DNA from 3 places in the Methylovirgula sp. 4M-Z18 genome. Region 1 is predicted to be linked to each of the others. Evidence: predicted binding sites of a transcription regulator. Region 1 holds the regulator's gene; each other region holds the start of a gene.
The links. The regulator PhoB, encoded in region 1, activates phosphate uptake and scavenging genes when phosphate is short. The targets are predictions, from matches to a motif close to TGTCATNNANCTGTCAT.
Positions count from the first base shown of each region.

Region 2: the regulator PhoB is predicted to act here: its motif matches at 4,702-4,718, upstream of V9T28_RS17590 (DapH/DapD/GlmU-related protein).
Region 3: the regulator PhoB is predicted to act here: its motif matches at 3,921-3,937, upstream of V9T28_RS00915 (Orn/Lys/Arg family decarboxylase).

Region 1 is NZ_CP149574.1:488,926-496,052, forward strand. It holds gene pstB (phosphate ABC transporter ATP-binding protein PstB) at 1-436, shown strand, start outside; gene phoU (phosphate signaling complex protein PhoU) at 450-1,160, shown strand; gene phoB (phosphate regulon transcriptional regulator PhoB) at 1,173-1,916, shown strand; gene V9T28_RS02250 (cytochrome c) at 2,187-2,546, shown strand; gene arfB (alternative ribosome rescue aminoacyl-tRNA hydrolase ArfB) at 2,682-3,104, shown strand; gene V9T28_RS02260 (sensor domain-containing diguanylate cyclase) at 3,136-4,548, opposite strand; gene recF (DNA replication/repair protein RecF) at 4,844-6,025, opposite strand; gene V9T28_RS02270 (peptidase) at 6,164-6,919, shown strand.
Region 2 is NZ_CP149574.1:3,811,343-3,818,469, forward strand. It holds gene V9T28_RS17565 (aldo/keto reductase) at 1-864, opposite strand, end outside; gene V9T28_RS17570 (MFS transporter) at 883-2,067, opposite strand; gene V9T28_RS17575 (LysR family transcriptional regulator) at 2,169-3,074, shown strand; gene V9T28_RS17580 (NAD(P)-dependent oxidoreductase) at 3,084-3,965, opposite strand; gene V9T28_RS17585 (TetR/AcrR family transcriptional regulator) at 4,019-4,642, opposite strand; gene V9T28_RS17590 (DapH/DapD/GlmU-related protein) at 4,780-5,430, shown strand; gene V9T28_RS17595 (aldo/keto reductase) at 5,459-6,295, opposite strand; gene V9T28_RS17600 (helix-turn-helix transcriptional regulator) at 6,322-7,127, opposite strand, start outside.
Region 3 is NZ_CP149574.1:214,169-221,295, reverse strand. It holds gene V9T28_RS00935 (GNAT family N-acetyltransferase) at 1-562, opposite strand, end outside; partial or broken gene V9T28_RS00930 (IS5/IS1182 family transposase) at 833-997, shown strand; gene V9T28_RS00925 (hypothetical protein) at 1,136-1,969, opposite strand; gene V9T28_RS00920 (GGDEF domain-containing protein) at 2,508-3,641, shown strand; gene V9T28_RS00915 (Orn/Lys/Arg family decarboxylase) at 3,980-6,349, shown strand; gene V9T28_RS00910 (GNAT family N-acetyltransferase) at 6,365-6,913, shown strand; gene V9T28_RS00905 (helix-turn-helix domain-containing protein) at 7,066-7,127, opposite strand, start outside.

The sequences.
Region 1 (7,127 bases):
CGGCATCCGCCTCTACGAGAAGCTGCCCAAGAGCGAGATGGACGGGCGCGTCGAGAACGCGTTGCGCGGCGCAGCCCTGTGGGAAGAGGTGAAGAACAAGCTGCACGCCAGCGGTCTGTCGTTGTCAGGCGGTCAGCAACAGCGTCTGTGCATTGCGCGCACGGTCGCGATCAAGCCGGATGTCATTCTCTTCGACGAACCGTGCTCGGCGCTCGATCCGATCTCGACCTCGAAGGTCGAGGAGCTGATCGACGAATTGCGCGAGACCTATACGATCGCCATCGTCACCCATTCGATGCAGCAGGCGGCGCGCGTCTCGACGAAGACCGCCTTCATGTATTTGGGCGAACTCGTCGAGTTCGGCGACACCGACCAGATCTTTACGGCGCCGCGCCAGAAGCGCACGCAAGACTACATCACCGGCCGCTTCGGCTGAGTTGGAGCCTTCCATGAACGAACATATCGTCAAGTCTTTCGATTCCGAACTGGAGACGCTCGGCCGCCAGATCGCCGAGATGGGCGGCATTGCCGAAAAAATGCTGTCGGACGCGGTTGACGCGCTGACCGAGTTGAATGTGACCTTGGCGCAGCGGGTGGTCGAAACCGATCCGCGGCTCGATCTGCTGCAACGACAGATTGAGGAGAGCGCTGTCTCCATCATCGCGCGCCGCCAGCCGATGGCCGTCGATTTGCGGGCCATCGTCGCCGCGATTCGCGTCTCCGGCGATCTGGAGCGCATTGGCGATCTCGCCAAGAACATTGCCAAGCGCACGATGAAGATCGCCAACGACAATGGCATCCGCATGCCGGGCGCGCTGGTCGGTCTGCGTCACATGGCCGAACTTGCCGCGATATTGCTCAAGGACGTGCTCGACGCCTATGCCGCACGTGACACGGTCGCAGCCCGCGCCGTGTGGGAGCGCGATGCCGAAATCGACGCTCTGGAAAACTCGATCTTCCGCGATCTTCTCACCTTCATGATGGAAGATCCGCGCAACATCACCTTGTGCACGCATCTTCTGTTCTGCTCGAAGAACATCGAGCGCATCGGCGACCATTGCACCAATATTGCCGAGACCGTCTTTTATCTGGTGACCGGCGATACTTTGCCGATGGACCGCCCGAAGGGCACCCCGAACGCACCGCTTCAGGCTGGATAGGACTGAGACAATATGAACGACATTCGCATCGAAAACGCGAAATCGGGACCCGCCAGCGCCGCGCCGCGGGTGCTCGTGGTCGAGGACGAAGCGCCGCTCGCGCTGCTGCTCAGCTACAATCTCGAAGCGGAAGGCTTTGCGGTCGAACATGTCGAGCGCGGCGACGAGGCCGAGTTGCGCCTCATCGAGGCGCCGCCGGACCTGGTCATTCTCGACTGGATGTTGCCGGGTATTTCGGGCTTGGAAATCTGCCGTCGCCTGCGTGCGCGCGATGTCACGAAGACGCTGCCGGTGATCATGCTGACGGCGCGCGGCGAAGAGGGTGAACGGGTCCGCGGCCTCTCCATCGGCGCCGATGATTACGTGGTCAAGCCGTTCTCGGTGCCCGAACTTATGGCGCGGGTGCGCTCGCTCTTGCGCCGCTCGCGGCCCGAGCGGGTGGCGAGCCTGCTAGCCGCGGGGGATTTGCAGCTCGACCGCGATATGCGCCGCGTGCGCCGCGGCTCGCGGGACGTGCATCTGGGCCCGACCGAATTTCGCCTCCTGGAATATCTGATGGAGAAGCCGGGCCGGGTGTTCTCGCGCGCGCAATTGCTCGACGGCGTCTGGGGGATGGCGATCGATATCGACGAGCGCACCGTGGACGTCCATGTCGGCCGGCTGCGCAAGGTCTTGTCGCGCGGCAAGGAGCGGGATCCGATCCGTACCGTACGCGGCGCCGGTTATTCTTTCGACGAGACCTTCGGCAAGAATTGACGGGCCAACGCACCTAGCTACGACAGGCCGGCGCGGGCCGTAGTCTCGCCCGTTGCTGGCGCGCGGGTTGCGGCGCCGGCGTTTTCCACATGGTTTTGACCTCCGCGACGCTCCGTGCGAGCCGGAATACGCTCGTCAAGAGCGGTGCGCCTGGCTCGTGTCTTCCATCTCGATTGCCCTGCATTTTGCCCGATGTCCGCCATATTTTTGACCATGAGAGGCGGAAAAACTGCAGCCCACTTTGGGAGACATGAGTCGATGAAGCGCGGAATGAGTGTTGGTTTGGTGTTGCTGCTGACGATATCGGTCGCCTATGCCGCCGGTTTCAAGGGGATCATGAAGGCGTGGCGCAGTCCGACCAATGCTGCTAAGGCCATGGTGAGCGGTAGCGAACCTTATGACGCGGCAACAGTGCGCAAATTGTTGCAGGCCTATATTGCCGATTCTGACGACATCAAATCGCATCTCTCGACGAGTGCCGAATCCGAGGATCTCAAAAGGCGGTTCACCGCTTTCCAGAGCGATGCGAAGGCCGCCCTCGGCCAACTCGACAGCGCTGCTAAGTTCAAGGCAGCCTATGCGCCGGTGATGGACAATTGTTCTTCCTGCCACGACAAATATCGCGATTAGAGCATTTTCCAGAAAAGTTGCGCGACTTTTCGGTTAAGAAAATGCGACATAACAAACAAGTAGAGCAATTTTGCGCTTCTGAAAGAATCGCAAAATGCTTTAGACAGGATCGGGCGGTTACCTGTATGAAAGGTTATGATCCGCATCACCGACCATATCAGTCTCGAAGATGACGAGGTGGCCTTGAGCTTCATTCGCGCCTCCGGTCCCGGCGGGCAGAATGTGAACAAGCTCGCGACGGCGGTGCAATTGCGTTTCGATTTGGCGCGGAGTCCCTCGTTGAGCGACGCGGTCAAGGCGCGTCTCACCCGTATCGCCGGGCGGCGCTTGACCTTGGACGGCGTCATCGTCCTGACCGCCGACGCGCATCGCAGTCAGGAGCGCAATAAGGTCGATGTGATGCAGCGCCTTGCCGCGATGATCGAGGAAGCTTCCGTCGCGCCAAAGCCGCGGCGGCCGACCAAGCCGACTTACGCCTCGAAGCTGCGCCGATTGGACGGCAAGGCGAAACGCTCGGGCGTGAAACAATTGCGGCGCAGCAAGCCGTCCGGCGATTAGCTGTCTCTCGCTCGGCCTCCGCGCCGGCGCATCAACCGCGATATCTCTCCTCATAGTATCGGCGCTTGGCGTCATACATTTCGGCATCGGCGCGGCGGGCGACCGCGTCGAGTCGCTCGCCGCGGCGACTCGTCGCAGCGCCCATCGAGAAGGAGAGCGGCGTTGCGCCGTGGAACTGGTTGTTCAGTTCGGCCAGGCGATGCACGTCGTTCATCATCGCTTCGCCGGCGTGCTCGTCCGCGCCGGGCATGATAATGGCGAATTCGTCGCCGCCGATGCGCGCGGCGCAGCCGGACTTCTCGACGACTTGCGCGAGAACCTCGCCGGCGCGGCGCAGCAATTCGTCGCCGACGCCATGGCCATGGTGATCGTTGGAGCTCTTCAAACCGTTGAGATCGGCGATGATGATTGTCACCGGCCAGGGGCCTTTGCGCTCAAGGCGATTGATCTCGTCGACATAGAAGGAGCGATTATAAAGCTTGGTCAAAACATCGTGCTTGCCGAGGAATTCGAGATAGGCCTCCGCCTTTTTCCGCGCGGTGATGTCGGTCAACGCGACCTGCACCAGCGACCAATTGTGTTCGCGGCCGGGCAGTACGGAAAATTGCATCAGGAAATACAGCTCCGTGCCGTCGAGCGCGTAATTGACCACCTCGCGCTGCTGGAACAGCTTGCCGTCCCATAAATCGATCAATTGCTCGCGAAAGGGTTGTGCCATGCCGTCGCGAAAGATGTCGCCGAGCCGTTGCAGCAGCACTTGCTTGCTCGGTGCGCCGAACAGTTCGAGCGTGCGACGGTTGACGTCGATCACCCGGATTTCGCTCATGCAGCGCTGCACGAATTCGGGATGAACATCGGTGAAGACGCGAAAATCGATGATGCCGCGCTCGCGTACCTCGTCGATCAATTGCTTGACCCGGCTGAAATCCTCGACCCAAAGCGAGACCGGAGAATGCTGCAGCAGACCGTGGGCGTAATCTTCGCTGACACTGAGTTTGCGCCGTGCCGTCTCGCGGTCGGTCACATCGTCAATGGCGACGAGGACGCGGCTCCAGCTCTCTTCGTGTCCGGGCAGGATCGAGCCCTTGAGCTGAATGTCGAGACGGCGGCCCGACATGGTGTAATTGACCGTATCGCTGGCGAACAGCGTCTTGCCGTCCCAGAGTTGGACGAGCTCTTCGAGATGGGTCAGCAGCATGTCGTCGCGAAAGATACGGCCGAGATTGGCGACGAGTTCGTCCAGATTGGCGACCTCGTAAAGCGCCAAGGTCTTGGCGTTGACCTTGACGACCTTCAACTTGCTGGCGCACAGCCTGACACGATCGAAATCTTCGCCCAGATAAGCGCGCAAATCAGCAATGCCGGCGCGTCGCCACCCGTCGAACAGTGCTTTCAGCTCAGTATAATCTTCGAGCCAGAGCGAAACCGGTGCAAGTTCGAACATATTGGCGTCGTCGCTTCCAAAGCTGCGCGATGACGAGGATGAGTTGAGAGAGTCCAAATTATGCATCTACTCCCTGCAAGCGCCGTGAGAGGCAAAGCCGGATCTGTCGCGCCCAAAAGCCGGACGCGCCAACACCAACAAATGTGGAGAATATTATGGAAGCCAAGCTTGCCGATTCCAAAATCAATTGACCAAGAGGTCTGAAAATTCCCGCTCTCGCCGCCCCCCAGACAATCGCGGCCTGATTGTCGCTGCGCTTTCGATTTTCGTCAATATTTGTGTGTGTGGCCGTCGTTCAGCCCAACGGCCGCACCGTGCCGCCCGCCACCTGCAGCATTTCGGCGCGGCCGGCCAAATCGGCGAAGGCGGCGGGATCAGCGCCGGTGAGCCAGACTTGGCCGCCGATGTCACCGAGCGCGGCATAGAGCGCCGCGCGGCGCAGGGGATCGAAATGGGCGGCGATCTCGTCGAGCAGGATCAGCGGCGCAATGTCGCTCATCGCCGCGACCAGCCGGGCATGGGCGAGCACCAGGCCGACGAGCAGCGCCTTTTGCTCGCCGGTCGACGAGCGCGCCGCATCCGTGTTTTTGGGGCCGTGCCGCACGAGAAGGTCGCTCACATGCGGGCCGATCAGGGTCCGGCCAGCCGCCGCATCGCGCGCGCGGTTCTGGCGCAGGATCGCCCGGTAATGTTCCTCGGCGGCGACGGCCGGATATTGCGCCGTCAATGTCTCGACCTCACCGGACAGGGCGATTTGCGCCCATGGGAAGGGGGACGCGTCGTCGCGGCTTGCGGCGATCAGGCCTGTGAGGCGGTCGATCGTCTCGTATCGCGCGGCGGCGACCGCAACGGCGAGTTCCGCCGCCTCGCGCTCGGTCGCGTCGAGCCAATAGGTGTTGGAGATGCCGTCTTCCAAGAGCCGGTTGCGATTGCGCAGCGCCCGTTCGAGTCCGTTGACCCGCGCGCCATGGGCGGCGTCGACGGCGAGCACTAGGCGGTCGAGAAACCGTCGCCGGTCGCCGGCCGGGCCCGTGAACAGGCTGTCCATGGCGGGGGTCAGCCAGACGATCCGCAGCCGCTCGGCAAAGGCGGTGGCGGAGGAGACCGGCGCCCGGTCGATGCGGCATTTGCGGCTGCGCGGTGCGCCCTCCTCGGGCGGATCGACGCCGGTGCCGAGCTGCAGGCTGCCGAGCGCATCGGCAAGCTCCAGCGAGATCGAAAAGCCGCCGGGGCCGGATTCGCGGCAGCAATCGGCAAAATCGGCGCGCCGGAGGCCGCGGCCCGGCGAAAACAACGAAATGGCCTCGAGAAGATTGGTTTTTCCGGCACCATTCTCGCCGGTCAGCACCACCACATGGCCCGAGATCTTGAGATCGAGCGACTGATAGGAGCGGAAGTCGGCCAAGATCAGCCGCCGCACGGCTGGCGCGGCGACTGACTTCGAGACCGGCGCGAACGTGGCGGAATCAGCACACATGGTGCTCATTTGCCACGAAACCCATGGCCAGTGCAAAGCAGGTGTGCATCGCTCCCAAATCTTCGTGCGACGGGCGTTGCGCGCCGGGCGCGGATTGCTTTATATCGCGCGCTTAATTTACCCGGGGGGCGGGGTGCGATGACGTATTGCTGTGGTCTCTTAGTCGAGGATGGCTTGGTGATGATCGCGGATACCCGCACCAATGCGGGCCTCGATAACGTCTCGACCTTCCGCAAATTGCATATTTTCCAGCAGCCTGGCGAATATGTGATGATGATCGCGACCGCGGGCAATCTCTCGATCACGCAAGCAGTGATCAATGCGGTGACCGAGGGCATCGAGAATCCGGACACCCATGAACTCGAGACATTGATCGGCGTCGACAGCATGTTCAAGGCGGCGCAATTGATCGGCCGCGCGGTGCGCAAAGTGCGGGATCAAGATGGCGAGGCGCTGGAGCAGGCCAATCTGCGTTTCGAAGTGTCGTTTCTGTTCGGTGGCCAACACAAGGGCCGGCGGTTGCGACTGTTCAACATCTATGCCGCCGGCAATTTCATCGAATGCGCGCCGGACGCGCCGTTCCTGCAAATCGGCGAGCACAAATACGGCAAGCCGATTCTCGACCGCGCCGTTAACTATAAATCCGACTTGTACGACGCGCTGAAAATCGGATTGATTTCAATGGATTCGACCATGCGGTCGAATCTTGGCGTCGGGTTGCCGATCGATATCGCGGTATTGCGGCGCGATACTGAAGAACTCGAAGTCGATACGCGGATCGACAATACCGACGGCTATTTTCACGAATTGCGCGACCGCTGGTCCGTCGCGCTGAAAGCCGCGCATATGGCAATTCCGCGTCCGCCCTATGGCACGCGCAAGCCAAATCCATGAAATCTTTGCCTGATTTTGAATAGGGTGAGTATAGGTCGAAGCATTCCAAGGTTGGATTGCGGGCTCGCGAGCTATGCACCTCCAAGCGCAGACGGCCGAAGTGCATAGATCGAATAGATTATATTTGTTCGATGCGGGGCGGGCCGATACATTGGAATTTATTCATCGCTGTATTTACTGGAAAGTCGCATTTGGCTGGGATCCTTCC
Region 2 (7,127 bases), 1.5 Mb from region 1:
GATGATGATCGACGAGACGGTCGGGCGCTGCGTGAGCCAATTCAGCGCGATTTGCGGTACCGTCTTGCCGGTTTCCTTGGATATGTCTTCCAGCACGTTAATAACGCGATAGAGCAGATCGTCATGAACCGGAGGCCCAAACTGCGCCGTTTCATGCAGCCGGCTTTGCGGCGGCAAGGGCGCACCGCGCCGGATCTTGCCGGTGAGACGGCCCCAACCCAACGGGCTATAGACAAGCGCGCCCAACCCTTGATCGGCGCCAAGCGGCATCAAATCCCACTCAAAATCGCGGCCGACCAGCGAGTAGTAGACCTGATTGGCGACATAACGCGGCCAGCCGTATCGCTCGGCGACCGCCAGCGATTTCATGATCTGCCAGCCCGAGAAATTCGACACGCCGACATAGCGGACCTTGCCGGCCCGCACGAGCGTATCGAGCGTCGCGAGGACCTCCTCAACCGGCGTTCCGGCATCGAAGGCGTGCAGCTGAAGAAGGTCGATATAATCAGTCCCAAGCCGCGTCAGCGCCTCCTCAACCGCCCGGATCAATCGGAGCCGCGAGGTGCCGGCATCGTTCGCGCCATCCCCCATCGGCAGGCCAGTCTTGGTCGACAGGAGGACCGCGTCGCGGCGCCCTTTGACGGCCGCGCCAAGCACCTGTTCGGACGCACCCATCGAATAGACGTCGGCCGTATCGAACAGATTGACGCCCGCCTCGAGGCAGATATCGACGAGGCGGCGCGCCTCATCAGCATCGGTGTTGCCCCAGGCGCCAAACAAAGGCCCGGAGCCTGCAAACGTGCCCGCACCGAAGCTCAAGACTGGCACTTTGAGGCCGGAGCGGCCAAGAGAACGATATTCCATCGGATGTCCTTTCGCGGATTATGAATTGAATTGGTCAGCAGGTTGCGGCGCGATCGCGCGTCGGTCGGCATTCATCGCGATAAAGGCGACAACGATGGCCGCAGCCGGAAAGAGAGCGGCCACCAACGGTACAGCGGCGAGGCCGGGACCATGGTCTATCGCCATTCCGCCGGCCCAAGCGCCGATGGCATTGCCAAGATTGAAGGCGGCGATGTTGAAACTCGACGCAAGGCTTTGGCCAGCGCCTTCGGCCTTGGACAGCACCCATATTTGCAACGGAGCGACTGTCGCAAAACCCGCTGCGCCGAGAAGCCCTGTGAGCGCGATCGCCGTGGCGGCCAAGCGCATGCCGGGCATCATCAAGGCGAGCACCAAAGCAAGCGTGGCCAATGTGCCGAACACCGTGGGAAGAAGGCTGCGGTCGGCCAGCTTGCCGCCGACCAGATTTCCGATCATAAGGCCGCCGCCGAAGACGAGCAGGATTGGCGACACGGCCGCTTCGCTGAAGCCACTCATTCGTGTCAGCATCGGCGCGATATAGGTGAAGACTGCGAAGACACCGGCATAGCCGAGCACGGTGGTCAAAAGGCCCAGCAGCACGGATGGACGCAGGATCGCGGCGATGTCCGCGCGCCAATCGCCGGCATCGGACGGCGCCTCCTCCTTCGGCACCAATGCTGCGATGATGGCGAGCGCAACGAGTCCGACAAGCGATACGGCCCAGAAAGTCGCGCGCCAGCCCAAAGACAAACCGATCCAGGTGCCGAGCGGCACGCCAAGGATGTTGGCGACCGTCAATCCGGTGAACATGATCGCAATCGCCGAGGCCTTGCGGTCTTCAGGCACAAGGCTTGTCGCCACCACGGAACCGACTCCGAAGAACGTGCCATGCGCGAGCGCGGTCAGGACCCGCGCCGCCATCAGCAATCCATAGGTCGGCGCCAGTGCGCAGGTCGCATTGCCCAGGGTGAATACCGCCATCAACCCGATCAGCACGGTCTTGCGCGGCCACCGCGCCGTGAGCACGGTCAGCACCGGCGCGCCGATGACGACGCCGAGTGCATAGCCGGAGATCAGCAGGCCGGCCATGGCGATCGAGACGCCGAAATCGGCGCTGACCCCAAGCAGCAATCCCATGATGACGAATTCAGTGACGCCGATGCCAAAGGCCCCGGCCGTCAGGGCATAAAGAGCCAGCGGCATGGTCAAAATCCATAGTTGTGATGTCTGGGCAGGAGATAGACCGCGCCATCTATGTGATGTAGTATGCCGATTAGAACATCACATATGAATTGAACTATCGAATGGCGCGCATCGAGATCAATCGCTCCGGCGAGATGGAAATCTTCGTCCGGGTGGTCGAGCAAGGCGGTTTTTCGGCCGCGGCGAGACGCTCGCACATGACGCCATCCGCCGTGAGCAAGCTCGTCGCGCGACTGGAGACCCGGCTCGGCGCGCGGCTCGTCAATCGCTCGACCCGCGCCTTCCAACTCACCGCCGAGGGCAGCGCCTTCTACGAACGGGCGACGCGCATTTTGGCCGATATCGAGGATGCCGAGCGCGGCGCAGGAGCGGGCGAGCGGCCGGTCGGACGCATCCGGGTCAACACCAGCGCGTCCTATGCGACACATATTCTCGCGCCGATCCTGCCGGAGTTTTTGGCGCGTTATCCGAGGATCACGCTCGATCTCGTTCAGACGGACATGGTTGTCGATCTGCTCGCCGCACGGACGGATGTGGCCATCCGCGCCGGACCGTTGAAAAGCTCAAGCCTGGTTGCGCGCAAACTCGGCGAAACGGCGCTGACAATCGTCGCCGCGCCGGCCTATCTCGCGCGCTTCGGCGAACCGAAAACAATCGACGATCTCGAAACGCACAATCGCCTGGGCTTCGGCTACACCCGCATCGTAGACGGCTGGCCGCTGCGACAGGGCGATGAAGCAATCCTTGTCCCGGCCACGGGCCGGATGCAGGCGAGCGATGGCGAGGCTCTGCGCCACCTCGCCCTCAGCGGTTGCGGCCTGGCGCGGCTGGCCGCGTTCACCATTCGCGACGACATTGCCGCAGGGCGTCTCGTGCCAGTGCTGGAAGATTTGAACCCCGGCGATCGCGAAGCTTTTCACGCCATTCATGTCGGCCAAGGCGGCTTGCTGCCCTCGCGCGTCAGGGCCCTTCTCGATTTCCTCGCCGAAAAGGGGCGCATTGAATAGCGAAGTAAATCAGGACTCTTGCGCGGCCCGCCGACCGGCAACCCGCGAGACAGCAGCCCAATCGAGATGGCCCTCGCCATGGGCCAGAGCGTCGAGGTGATTGTCGCGCAGCACGCTGGCGAGCGGCAGCGGAACGTTTACCGTTTCGGCCGCTTCGAGCGCGAGCTTGATGTCCTTGGCGCCGAGCGACAGTTTGAAACCGGCCGGCTCGAACCGTTCCGCCGCCATGGCACCGCCATAGCCCTTATAGACCGGCATGGCGAAAGCCGTGGATGTGACGAGATCGATGAAATCGGCCTTGGCGACGCCGAAACCGCGCGCAAGCGTAGCCGCCTCGGCCATCGTGCCGATGGCGCTGCCGATCATGAAATTCACCGCCAGCTTGACCGCATTGGCCTGGCTTGGCCGCTCGCCGATGCGCCAGGTTTTCTGGCCGAGCACATCGAACAATGCTTGCACGCGCGCGAGATCCACAGGCGCCCCAGCGGCGAGAATGTTGAGCTGGCCGGCTTCGGCCACATTGACCCGCCCCAGCACCGGAGCGGCGATATAGCCGATCCCTTTTTCTCGATGCAGGCGTTCGCATTCGTCGGCGAAGGTGACAGAAACCGTTGCCATATTGATGTGGATCGCACCGGGCTTCAAAGCGTCCAGCACGCCGCCATCAAGGACCGCGATGCGCGTCGCTGCATCGTCGGCAAGCATGGAGATCAGGATGTCCGCGTTTTCCGCGGCCTCCCGCGCGGACGCCGCGGCCTGCGCACCCGCAGCGCGGAGCGCGGCGACCGGATCTTGCGACCGGTTCCACACCTGCAATCGATAGCCCGCTTTGAGCAGATTCATGGCCATCGGCTTACCCATCGTGCCGAGACCCAAAAATCCAACGTTCAACATGATAACACTCCGTATTTTTGGAAATGATCAGTTCCGAATTAGGAACAGAATTACATGATCGCCGTGAGAGCGAGATCCACCACCGCCTGCATGTCAGCGCGAGTCCGGCCGGTCTTACCCACGACGCGCATGCCCTGCGTCAGGCAAAGCATCATGCGTGCGGCGGCGCGTGCGTCGATATGGGCGGCGATTGACCCGTCTTTCTGGCCGCGGCGGACGAGTTCCATAAGCAACGCTTCGTTCCGATCGAATGCCGCCGCAACATCCCGAGCCATGTCGCGGGAGAAAGCCGATAGTTCTGTCGCTCCCGTCACGACGAGACATCCCCGCCGCCCTTCTTCGCCGTGCGATGATTGGACGTAAAAGCCGAGCGCCCGCCGCAATTGTGCAAGACCGGAGCCTTCGGCACCGATGACTTTGCGCAACTTCTCGGCCCGCGTCGCCCGGTAGCGCTGCAAGGCCGCGAGAAACAATCCACGTTTATCCTCGAACGCCTTGTAAATGCTTCCCTGTGCAAGATTCATCGCGTGCGTGAGGTCGGCGATCGAAGTGCCGTGAAAGCCGCGCTCGGAAAAGACCTTCGTGGCCTTGTCGAGCGCCTTCGCAACATCGAATTCGCGCGGCCGCCCAGGGCTTCGGGATAAAGATGCAGTTTGTCGTGCCGGCTTCGCCATGCCGCACTATAGGAAATGATCGTTTCCTAATCAAGGCGGCGAATTGCCGGAGGCTTCGGCGTGATATGGCCGTCATACACGCAGTGATAGATTGCGTCTTTTCTCTCGAAAACACCGAAGTGCGAAAGGATCATCAAATGGGCGAAACGCGGCAGGCGCGGCCGAAAATCAGCGAAACAATCATTGCGCCGAGCGTTCAGCTTCGCGACACGCAGATCGGCCGTTGCTGCGAGATTCTCGACGACACGGCGATCGAATATTCGGAGCTCGGCGATTTTTCCTATCTCGGCCCACGCTGCATGATCGCCGATGCGCAGATCGGGCGGTTCTGCGCGATCGCCGCACAGGTCCGCATCGGCGCACCGAACCATCCCATCGATCGCCCGTCGCTGCACCGCTTCACCTATTGTCCCGAATATTATTCGGCGACGGCGCAGCGCGATCACAGCTTTTTTCACAACCGGCGCGAGGATCGCGTGATCATCGGCCACGATGTCTGGATCGGTCACGGCGTGATCGTGCTGCCCGGCGTAACGGTGGGGCATGGCGCCATTCTGGCGGCAGGCGCGGTGGTCAGCCGCGACGTCGAGCCTTACACGATCGTCGGCGGCGTCCCGGCACGACAGATCCGCGAAAGATTCCCCCGTGATGTGGCGGCACAGCTCGCGCGTATCGCGTGGTGGGATTGGCCGTTCGAAACGATCCTCGCGCGATTACCGGATTTCCAATCGACGAATATCGAAGCCTTTTGTGCGCGATGGGCGCCCGAAACGGCCGCCGTCGACTGAGCTGTCGCGTCCACGCGGCACACGCCGTTCAGATCATCTCCAACCCCCGTTTGCGGCGTGGCGGCGGGAAGGCTGCGTCCAGCTTGGCTTTGTCAGCATCAGTGAGTCGGACAGCCAAGGCCCCCAGATTCTCCGCCACACGTGCGGGATGGCTGGTCTTTGGGATCGCGATGACACCGGGCCTTTCCAGCACCCACGCCAGCGCGATCTGCGCCGGCGTCGCGTCATGGTCGCGGGCGATGGCCTCAAGCACCTTGTCGCGCGTCAGCGCGCCTTGTTCGATCGGCGAATAGGCCATGATGGGCATGGAGCGCTCCTGGCACATGCCGATGAGATCATATTCGATGCCGCGCCGCGCAAGATTGTAGAGCACTTGATTGGCCTGGCATCCGGCGCTGAGTGTTTCCATCTCCCGCAGATCGTCGACATCGAAATTGGAGACGCCCCAGCGCAGAATCTTGCCATCCCGCTGCAGATCCTCGAATGCGGCGATGGTCTCGGCCAAAGGCGTCCCGCCGCGCCAATGCAGCAGATAGAGATCGAGCCGGTCCGTCCCGAGCCGCTTCAAACTGCCCTCACAGGCGCGGATGGTCTGCCGATGGCCCGCATTCGACGGCAACACCTTGCTGACGAGATAGGCCTGATCGCGGCGCCCCGCGATCGCCTCTCCCACCACCCGCTCGGCGCCGCCGCTGCCGTACATTTCGGCGGTGTCGATGAGCGTGACGCCAAGATCGAGGCCAGCCCGCAAGGCCGCGACTTCCGCTGCCGCTGCCGAGGCCGCCTCGCCCATGTTCCAAGTGCCGAGGCCGAAGACCGGCATGGTCGAACCGTCAGGCAGCTTTGTCGTCGGAACTGTCGTCATACGTCGCTCCAAAAGTTTCACTCCACTTACGCGGACGCAGTTTCCCGCGTGGCCATGAGCGATCTGATTCGATCGGCGTCGTCCGGCGCCACTGGATTATGGACCACCATCGTCAGATCGGGCCGGCCATCGACGGCGAAGGCCGAATATTCGAAGGCGAGCGGGCCGAGAACCGGGTGCCGGATGTGCTTGACACCCTCGCCATGGCTGCGCACGTCATTGTCGCCCCACATCGCCTTGAACTCTGGGCTGAGCCGGCAAAGTTCGGCGACGAGCGGCTCCACCTCCGCCGCGGCTCCGGCGCGGGCCGCGTCGACCCGGAACGCACCGACCACGAAGCGCGCCACGCTCTCCCAATCGTATTGCGCGGCGCGGACACGCGGATCGAGGAAGATGAAGCGCAGGACATTGCGCTGCTCCGGCGGCAGCGCGCCGTAATCGGTCAGCATCACGGTCGCCGCCCGGTTCCAGGCGACGACATCCCATATGGCGGTCCGGATGAGGGCGGGGCTTGGGTCGAGCGCGTCGAGCACCCGTTGCAGCCGGGGTGTCACGCCTTCGTCTCTTCTGTAGCGTGCCTCCGGCGGATGCCCCAGGCCGAGCAGGTAAAGATGCTCGCGCTCGACATCCGTCAGCATCAGCGCCCGGGCGATCCGGTCGAGCACATCGGCCGAAGGCGCCCCGCCGCGGCCTTGCTCGAGCCACGTGTACCACGTCGCGCTGATATTGGCCCGCTGCGCCACCTCTTCGCGGCGCAGGCCAGGGGTCCGGCGGCGCTCTTGCGAAAAGCCAAGCGCCGCCGGATCGAGCTTTGCCCGACGGTCCTTCAGAT
Region 3 (7,127 bases), 270 kb from region 1:
GCGGCCATTCGTCGTCGATGATGCTGTAGCGCACCGAATTGCGCTTGCGGCCATCGGGCATGATGCGCTCGTGCCGGATAATACCCTCCTCCTTGGCCCCGATGCGCAGGATCGCCGCACGGGACTTTTCGTTCAATTCGTCGGTGGTGAATTGCACCCGCACGCTGCGCAAGGTCTCGAACGCATAGGTCAGCAGCAGATATTTCGCCTCCGTGTTGGCGCCGGTGCGCTGCATCGACGCACTCAGCCACGTATGGCCGATCTCCAATTTGCGGTTTTGGCGGTCGATTTTCCAAAAGCGCGTGCTGCCGACCGGCGCGCCGGTCGCGCGGTTCAAAATGACGAACGGCATGACCGTGCCCGCCCGTCTGCCATGCAACGCAATCGCAAGGTAATCGGCTACCGTGTCCGGCCCTGGGACAACGGTCACCTTGAGCTCCCACAGAGTCCCGTCAGCCGCAGCCTGCAGCAGGCTGGGCGCATCGTTTTCCGTCATGGGCCTGAGTGCGACGATGGCGCCATGCAAGGTCGGTTGAACGAGATCGGAAGAAGCGTTGGCCATGGAATCCATCAAATGTTCTTATTACGTTCTTATCACAGAGCAGACATCCCGTCCAGCCGCCCGGCGGCGGGCGCAGGGCTCCGAACTCAGATTAACAAAATGTAAAATCGCTGCATGAGCATGACCAAAAGCGACGTCGGACAATCTTCAGATGCATGGCTGGTGCCGAAAATCGCAATGGTCCGTGAGCAACGGCTCCAATTTTGGCCAAGGTCAGAATCAAAGCGTCGCTAATATTTAGTGCCTCCTAACCTGTGTACGGAGCCCTGGGTCGAGACCGCGATCGGCAGCTATAAAGCCTTGATCGGCTGGCGACTGCGCGCCTGGCCGTTTCCTGCGCCGCAGGTCGAGGGTGCCATCGGGTGTAATGTACTCAACCGCATGCTGGCATGCGCCCGTCCGAAATCCGCTTGCCGGATCGTGAAGTTTGCATAGGCGACATCATCAAAGACCAAATCGTGCCCAGCAGCGCACCCGTACAACAACGCCCTGTGTCGTAGGCCATCACGACGATATCGTGCTGGCGGTAACAGCCGGGCAGTCATGCCTAGCAGACCAAGTCAGCTCAGCAACTTACGCCTCACCCCCATCAACGTCTGGGAATATATACGGCGTGGAAGAATTGGCATTGCATCGCTGTCTATCCGCTTCGCCCTCGATAGATCCCTGCTTCGCCCACCTCTTGATCCCGAAATCCGGCGGATAGGGGCGACTGCCCGGCTTGAGCGCCATCGATTTCAAATCCCTATCACCACGGGCAATCGCGTCGCGCTTCTTGTTGTCATACATGTCGATGACCATGTCCATTTGTCCGATGGAGGCTTTGGCTGCGCAAACATGGAAGCGCGCCAACATGTAATGCGCAGCCGCCGCAAGGCTTGAGTCCAACGACGCTCCCGGCTGGGCGCGCCGCTTGCCTACCAACACCTTGTTCCAGGCGATACAAGCTTCGCCGCAGCAGCGATTCTCATCGCCGCCGAGCGTCGCATATTCGGTACCTTTGTCGCCATTCTTGATGGCTGCTCGTGCCTGATCCAGGGCCTTGATTATTTCGGCACGCACCTCGCTGTCCACGAGCCTCGTACATCCGAGAAACACGCGGCCATCATTCACCTGGTTGTCGTCGTTCAGGCCAAAATCACTAATCTCGCGCTTCTCAATAACCGTTACAGCGAATTTCAGGCGTCGCCACGAAATGTCACCAAGACGTCCCTGGTTTTGAATGAGATTGGCCGCGGAGATGAGTTTCGCGCGATCGAGGCCGCTCAGTTCATCCAAAACAGGCAGCATATCGAACATCGCCAGGCGGAAAAGCGGCGTTAGTACCGGCGCCCAATCTTCGAATACCCAGGCTTTCTTGACTTCTATAACGGCATCACGAAATTGCTTGCGATCAATTTCACCCATGGTGAGCCTCCAGAATACCAGATCGGTGAGACAAAAACCGGCTTGCTTGCGTGTTGCGCCAATCCATCGACCCAGGAGCGTTGCGCCCAGACGCAGCATCGCGGCGTTGAAATGATTTGAGCGTGCGTGCCTCGACAGCCGCAAACTGCCGCTCCCCCGCGGCAGTCGTCACGCTAATCGGCATCACTATCTCATTGAGTTTTCAAATGCGGCACTTCCAAGTTGTACTCGCGACAAAAGTGACCGTCTATTCGTCTCTTTTGGGGGGGCGTCATGACCGGACTTGACCCGGTCTCCACGTCTTTACCGAACTCCGGGTGCAGGAAGAAAGAAAGAGGCTCCTTTACATTTTGTTAATCTCAGTTCGCAGCCCCGGCAGCGGGCGGCGGCATTGACCGCAGGCGATGCGGTTCGGTTACGCACCGACAATTCCGCAGCCCACAAGGTCCAAAATTCAGAGAATTTTTTTGCAAAATGTGAGATTGTTCACAAAATGCCCTCCTTTGATTCCGCCTGGTCTCCTGAGGAAATGCCACGGATGCAGGACACGCAAACGAACAGCGCCGCTGCAAAAAAGATCGATCCCGCTGCCGCCGACGTCACGGACCGTTCTGGCCGGTACGCTTCCGCGATGGCGGAATTGGTCGGCGTCGTGCAGGAACTCTCCCTGGCCCGCGACCTTGCCGGGGTCATGGCCATCGTGCGGCGCGCGGCGCGGGACCTGACTGGCGCGGACGGCGCCACTTTCGTCCTGAAAGATGGGGACGAATGCTACTACGCCGAGGAAAATGCCATCAGCCCGCTCTGGAAGGGCTCCCGCTTTCCGCTGGAGACCTGCGTCAGCGGCTGGGTCATGATGAACCGGCAATCCACGGTGATTGAGAACATATTTCAGGATCCGCGCGTTCCGGTCGATGCCTATCGCCCGACCTTCGTGCGCAGCATGGCCATGGTTCCGATCCGCACGCGCGATCCCCTTGGCGCAATCGGCAATTATTGGGCCAAAGTTTACCGCCCGCCGGCGGAGCAGATCGCCATTCTGCAGGCGCTGGCCGACACGACCGCCGTCGCCATGGAACATGTGCAATTGTTCGCCGAGTTGGAACAACGGGTGGACCACCGGACGGCTGAATTGGCCGAAGCCAATCGCCAACTGCACCACGAAGTGCAGGAACGCAAGAAGGCGGAGGAAGAGGTCCGCCGCCTTTCCCTGACCGACGACCTGACGGGACTGCACAACCGGCGCGGGTTCATGACGTTCGGCGAACACGATTTCCGCGTCGCGGCCCGGTCGCGGCAGCCGGTCATGATGCTGTTTGCGGATTTGGACGGTCTCAAGCGCGTGAACGACACGTTCGGGCACCAGGCCGGGGACCGGCTGATCAGAGGTGGCGCGAGAGCGCTCAGAGCCAGCTTCCGCGCGACCGACACCGTCGCCCGCCTGGGCGGGGACGAATTCGCCGTGCTGGTGACGAATTACGAAGGCGGGATCGAACAGCTGCGCAGCCGCCTGCAGGCGAATATCGAACGGATCAGCCGGGAAGAGAATATCGATTTGGCGATGAGCATCGGGATCGTCGCGTGCACCTGGGACGGCGTGCACTCGTTCGAAGGGTTGTTGCAGAGAGCGGACGAAGTTATGTATCTCGAAAAGAACAAGAAAAAACTTTAGGGTCTGGCCGAGCCGAGATCACGACGTCAATCAGCGCGCTGTTCGCCGCGGAACGTCATCCCGCTTCAAAGATCTGTGGCATAATAATCAGCGCCACGCCGTTGCCTCCGATGTCGCGGCAATGTAGCAAGCGGTCTTCGAATCAGCGTCAGGAACATGTCCGCTTCGCGCCCACCCTATCCACTTGCGATCGCTTCGCCTCCGAAGCAGACGTTGCAATACGCGGCTGCGGCGCCGTTCCCCGCATCGAGCCCAATGTTGCTCCCTCCTGCGGCAACTTGTCGTCTAATTGTCACAAAACTCGCCAACTAATCACGGCCAACATCTACGGGGCCAGCATGGACTACTTCAGGCGCTTTACCTTTCTGTTCGCGACACCAAACTTCGAGGCCGACGATCTCGAAGGGATCCGGTACAACCAGATCATCGAAGAAATCGAGCGGTCGGGCTTCGAGGTCGTCAAGGCCCGCAAGCTCGAAGACGCCGAAATTGCGGTCAAGACCGACGCCGCCATCGGCTGCATGGTGGTCGACTGGGGCAAGAAGGGGCTGGAAGGCAAGACAGCTTCGCTGATCAATCTCATGCGACGGCGCGGCCTCGACTTCCCGATCCTTCTGCTGATCCGGCGCAAGCGCTTCGAGGACGTGCCGGTCGAGGTGCTCGACTTCATCGACGGCTACATCTTCCTGTCGGAAGAAACGCCGCCCTTCATTGCCAAGAGCCTGATCAGCCGGCTGAAGCAATATGCCGAGACGCTGAAGACGCCGTTCTTCGGCGCGCTGGTCGATTATGCCGAGGAAGGCAACCATCTGTGGACCTGCCCGGGCCACAACGGCGGCGTGTTCTACAGCCGCAGCCCGATCGGCCGCGTCTTCATGGAGCATCTGGGCGAGTCCGTCTTCCGCGACGACCTCGACAATTCGGTGCTCGATTTGGGCGACCTTTTGACCCATGAAGGGCCAGCCCTGAAGGCGCAGAAGGAAGCGGCACAGATCTTCGGCGCGGAAAAGACCTATTTCGTCCTGAACGGCACTTCGACTTCCAACAAGGTGGTGCTCGCCGCGTTGGTCACCGACGACGACCTCGTGCTGTTCGACCGCAACAATCATAAGGCCGCGCATCACGGCGCGCTGCTGATCTCCGGCGGCATTCCGATCTATATCCCGACGGCCCGCAATGCTTGGGGCCTCATCGGCCCGATGCGCTGGGACACGTTCGACGAGACGGCCCTGCGCGAGCGCATCCGCACCAATCCCCTCGTCAAGGACCCGGACGCCTGGAAGAAGCCGCGCCCGTTCCGCGTCGCCGTCGTCGAGCAATGCACCTATGACGGGACGATCCACAATGCGCAGATGATCCTCGATCGCATCGGACACCTGTGCGAATATATCCTGTTCGACGAAGCTTGGGCCGGCTTCATGAAATTCCACCCGCTCTATGCGGGTCGCTTCGCGATGGGTCTCTCGAACCTCGGGCCCGATTCGCCGGGCATTATCGCGACCCAATCGACGCACAAGCAATTGGCCAGCTTCTCGCAAGCGTCGCAGATTCACATCAAGGACCGGCATATCAAGGGCCAGAAGCGCCGCGTCGAGCACCGGCGCTTCAACGAGAGCTTCATGCAATATGCCTCGACCTCGCCGTTCTATCCGCTGTTCGCGTCGCTCGACGTCGGCGCGCAGATGATGAAGGGGCGCTCCGGCGAAGTGCTGTGGGACGATACGATCCGGCTCGGCATCGAATTGCGCAAGAAGATCCGGGCCGTCCGCCGCGAATTCGAGGAGCGCGAGACCCGGCCCGAGCGGCGCTGGTTCTTCGAGCCCTTCGTGCCGGACCGGGTGACGATTTCGGACGCCTCGCACGAAGGCGCGGTCCACGACGTCGCCTGGGAGATGGTTGCAACCGACCAGCTTGCGAGCAATCCGACCTATTGGCAATTCGCGCCCGACGCGGGTTGGCACGGCTTCACCCAGATGGAGCCGGGCTTCGCCATGACCGACCCCAACAAGCTGACCCTGCTGACGCCGGGCTTCGATCGCGAGACCGGCACCTATGCCGACCACGGCATCCCCGCCCCGGTCGTCGCCCAGTTCCTGCGCGAGAACCGGATCGTCGCCGAAAAGAACGACCTCAACTCGCTCCTGTTCCTGCTGACGCCGGGCGTCGAGGCCAGCAAGGCCGGCACGCTGATCAGCGGGCTCGTCGCGTTCAAGAAGCTGCACGACGACAATGCGTTGCTGGAAGAGGCGATCCCAGAATTCTATCGGCGCCGGCCGGGTCGTTATGCCGGCGTGCGGTTGCGCGATCTGTGCGGCGACATGCACCGCTTCTTCCGCGATCACGACATCAGCGGCCTGCAGGCCAGGCAGTTTTCGGCCGAGCACCTGCCGGAAATGGCGATGTCGCCGCATGATGCGGCGCGCTGCCTCGTGCGCAACGACGTCGATTATCTGCCGATCGACGCCATTGCGGGCCGTATCGCCGCGACGCCCTTCGTCGTCTATCCGCCCGGCATCGCCACCATCGTCCCTGGCGAGCGGATCACCGATCGGGCGAAACCGATGATCGCCTATCTGCAGATGTTCGAAGCGTGCTTCAACACGTTCCCCGGCTTCGACGTGGAAATCCAGGGCCTCTATCGCGAGACCGATTCGACTGGAAAGGTGCGATTGTTTACTTACGTCGTCAGCGAACAAATACAGGGTTGAGGATCGCGACGACAAATGGACACCGAACTACCTATCCTCATCCGCCCCTCGCGGGATACCGATGTCGAGCCGATGCTCGCCATCTATCGCCACCATATCCGCCGCGGCATCGAAGCCCATGTCGCGGACATGGGGGCGCCGCAACCAGACGACCTGCGCGACCGGCGCAAGAACCTGCGCGACCGCAAGCTGCCGCATCTCGTGGCGACCCGCGGCGGTATGGTCGTCGGCTATGCTTATGTCGTGTTGTTCCGCAAACGCCCGGCCTACCGGTTCACGGTGAAGCACTCGATCTATGTGCATCACGACCACTTGGGGCGCGGCGTCGGAAGGTTGCTGATGCAGGAACTGATCGGCGCCTGCGCCGCCGCCGGATTCCGGCAAATGATCGGCTATATCGATGCCGAGAACAAGGCGTCGCTGGGGCTGCACGAAAGCTTCGGCTTCGCCCGGGTCGGGCTCCTGCCGGGCGTGGCCTATCGCTACGGCAAATGGTCGGACAGCGTCATGGTCCAGCGCTCGCTCGGCCCCGGCGCGACCTCACCGATCGGGCCGAACGTGTAGAGCATCTTCTTAACCGAAAAGTCGCGCAACTTTTCTGGAAAATGCTCTAACTACGCGGCCACATGCGGCGCGCCGATCAGCGGGCCCGCCTCGAGTGCATTCACGCGCAGGGTGCGGTTTTGATTATTTTTGCTGGAGCGGATCTGTTCAACTCAAATCGCCTCCACTTGCTCATCAGCGGCCTGTATCTCCTCACTGCCGGCGCTGATGAGAT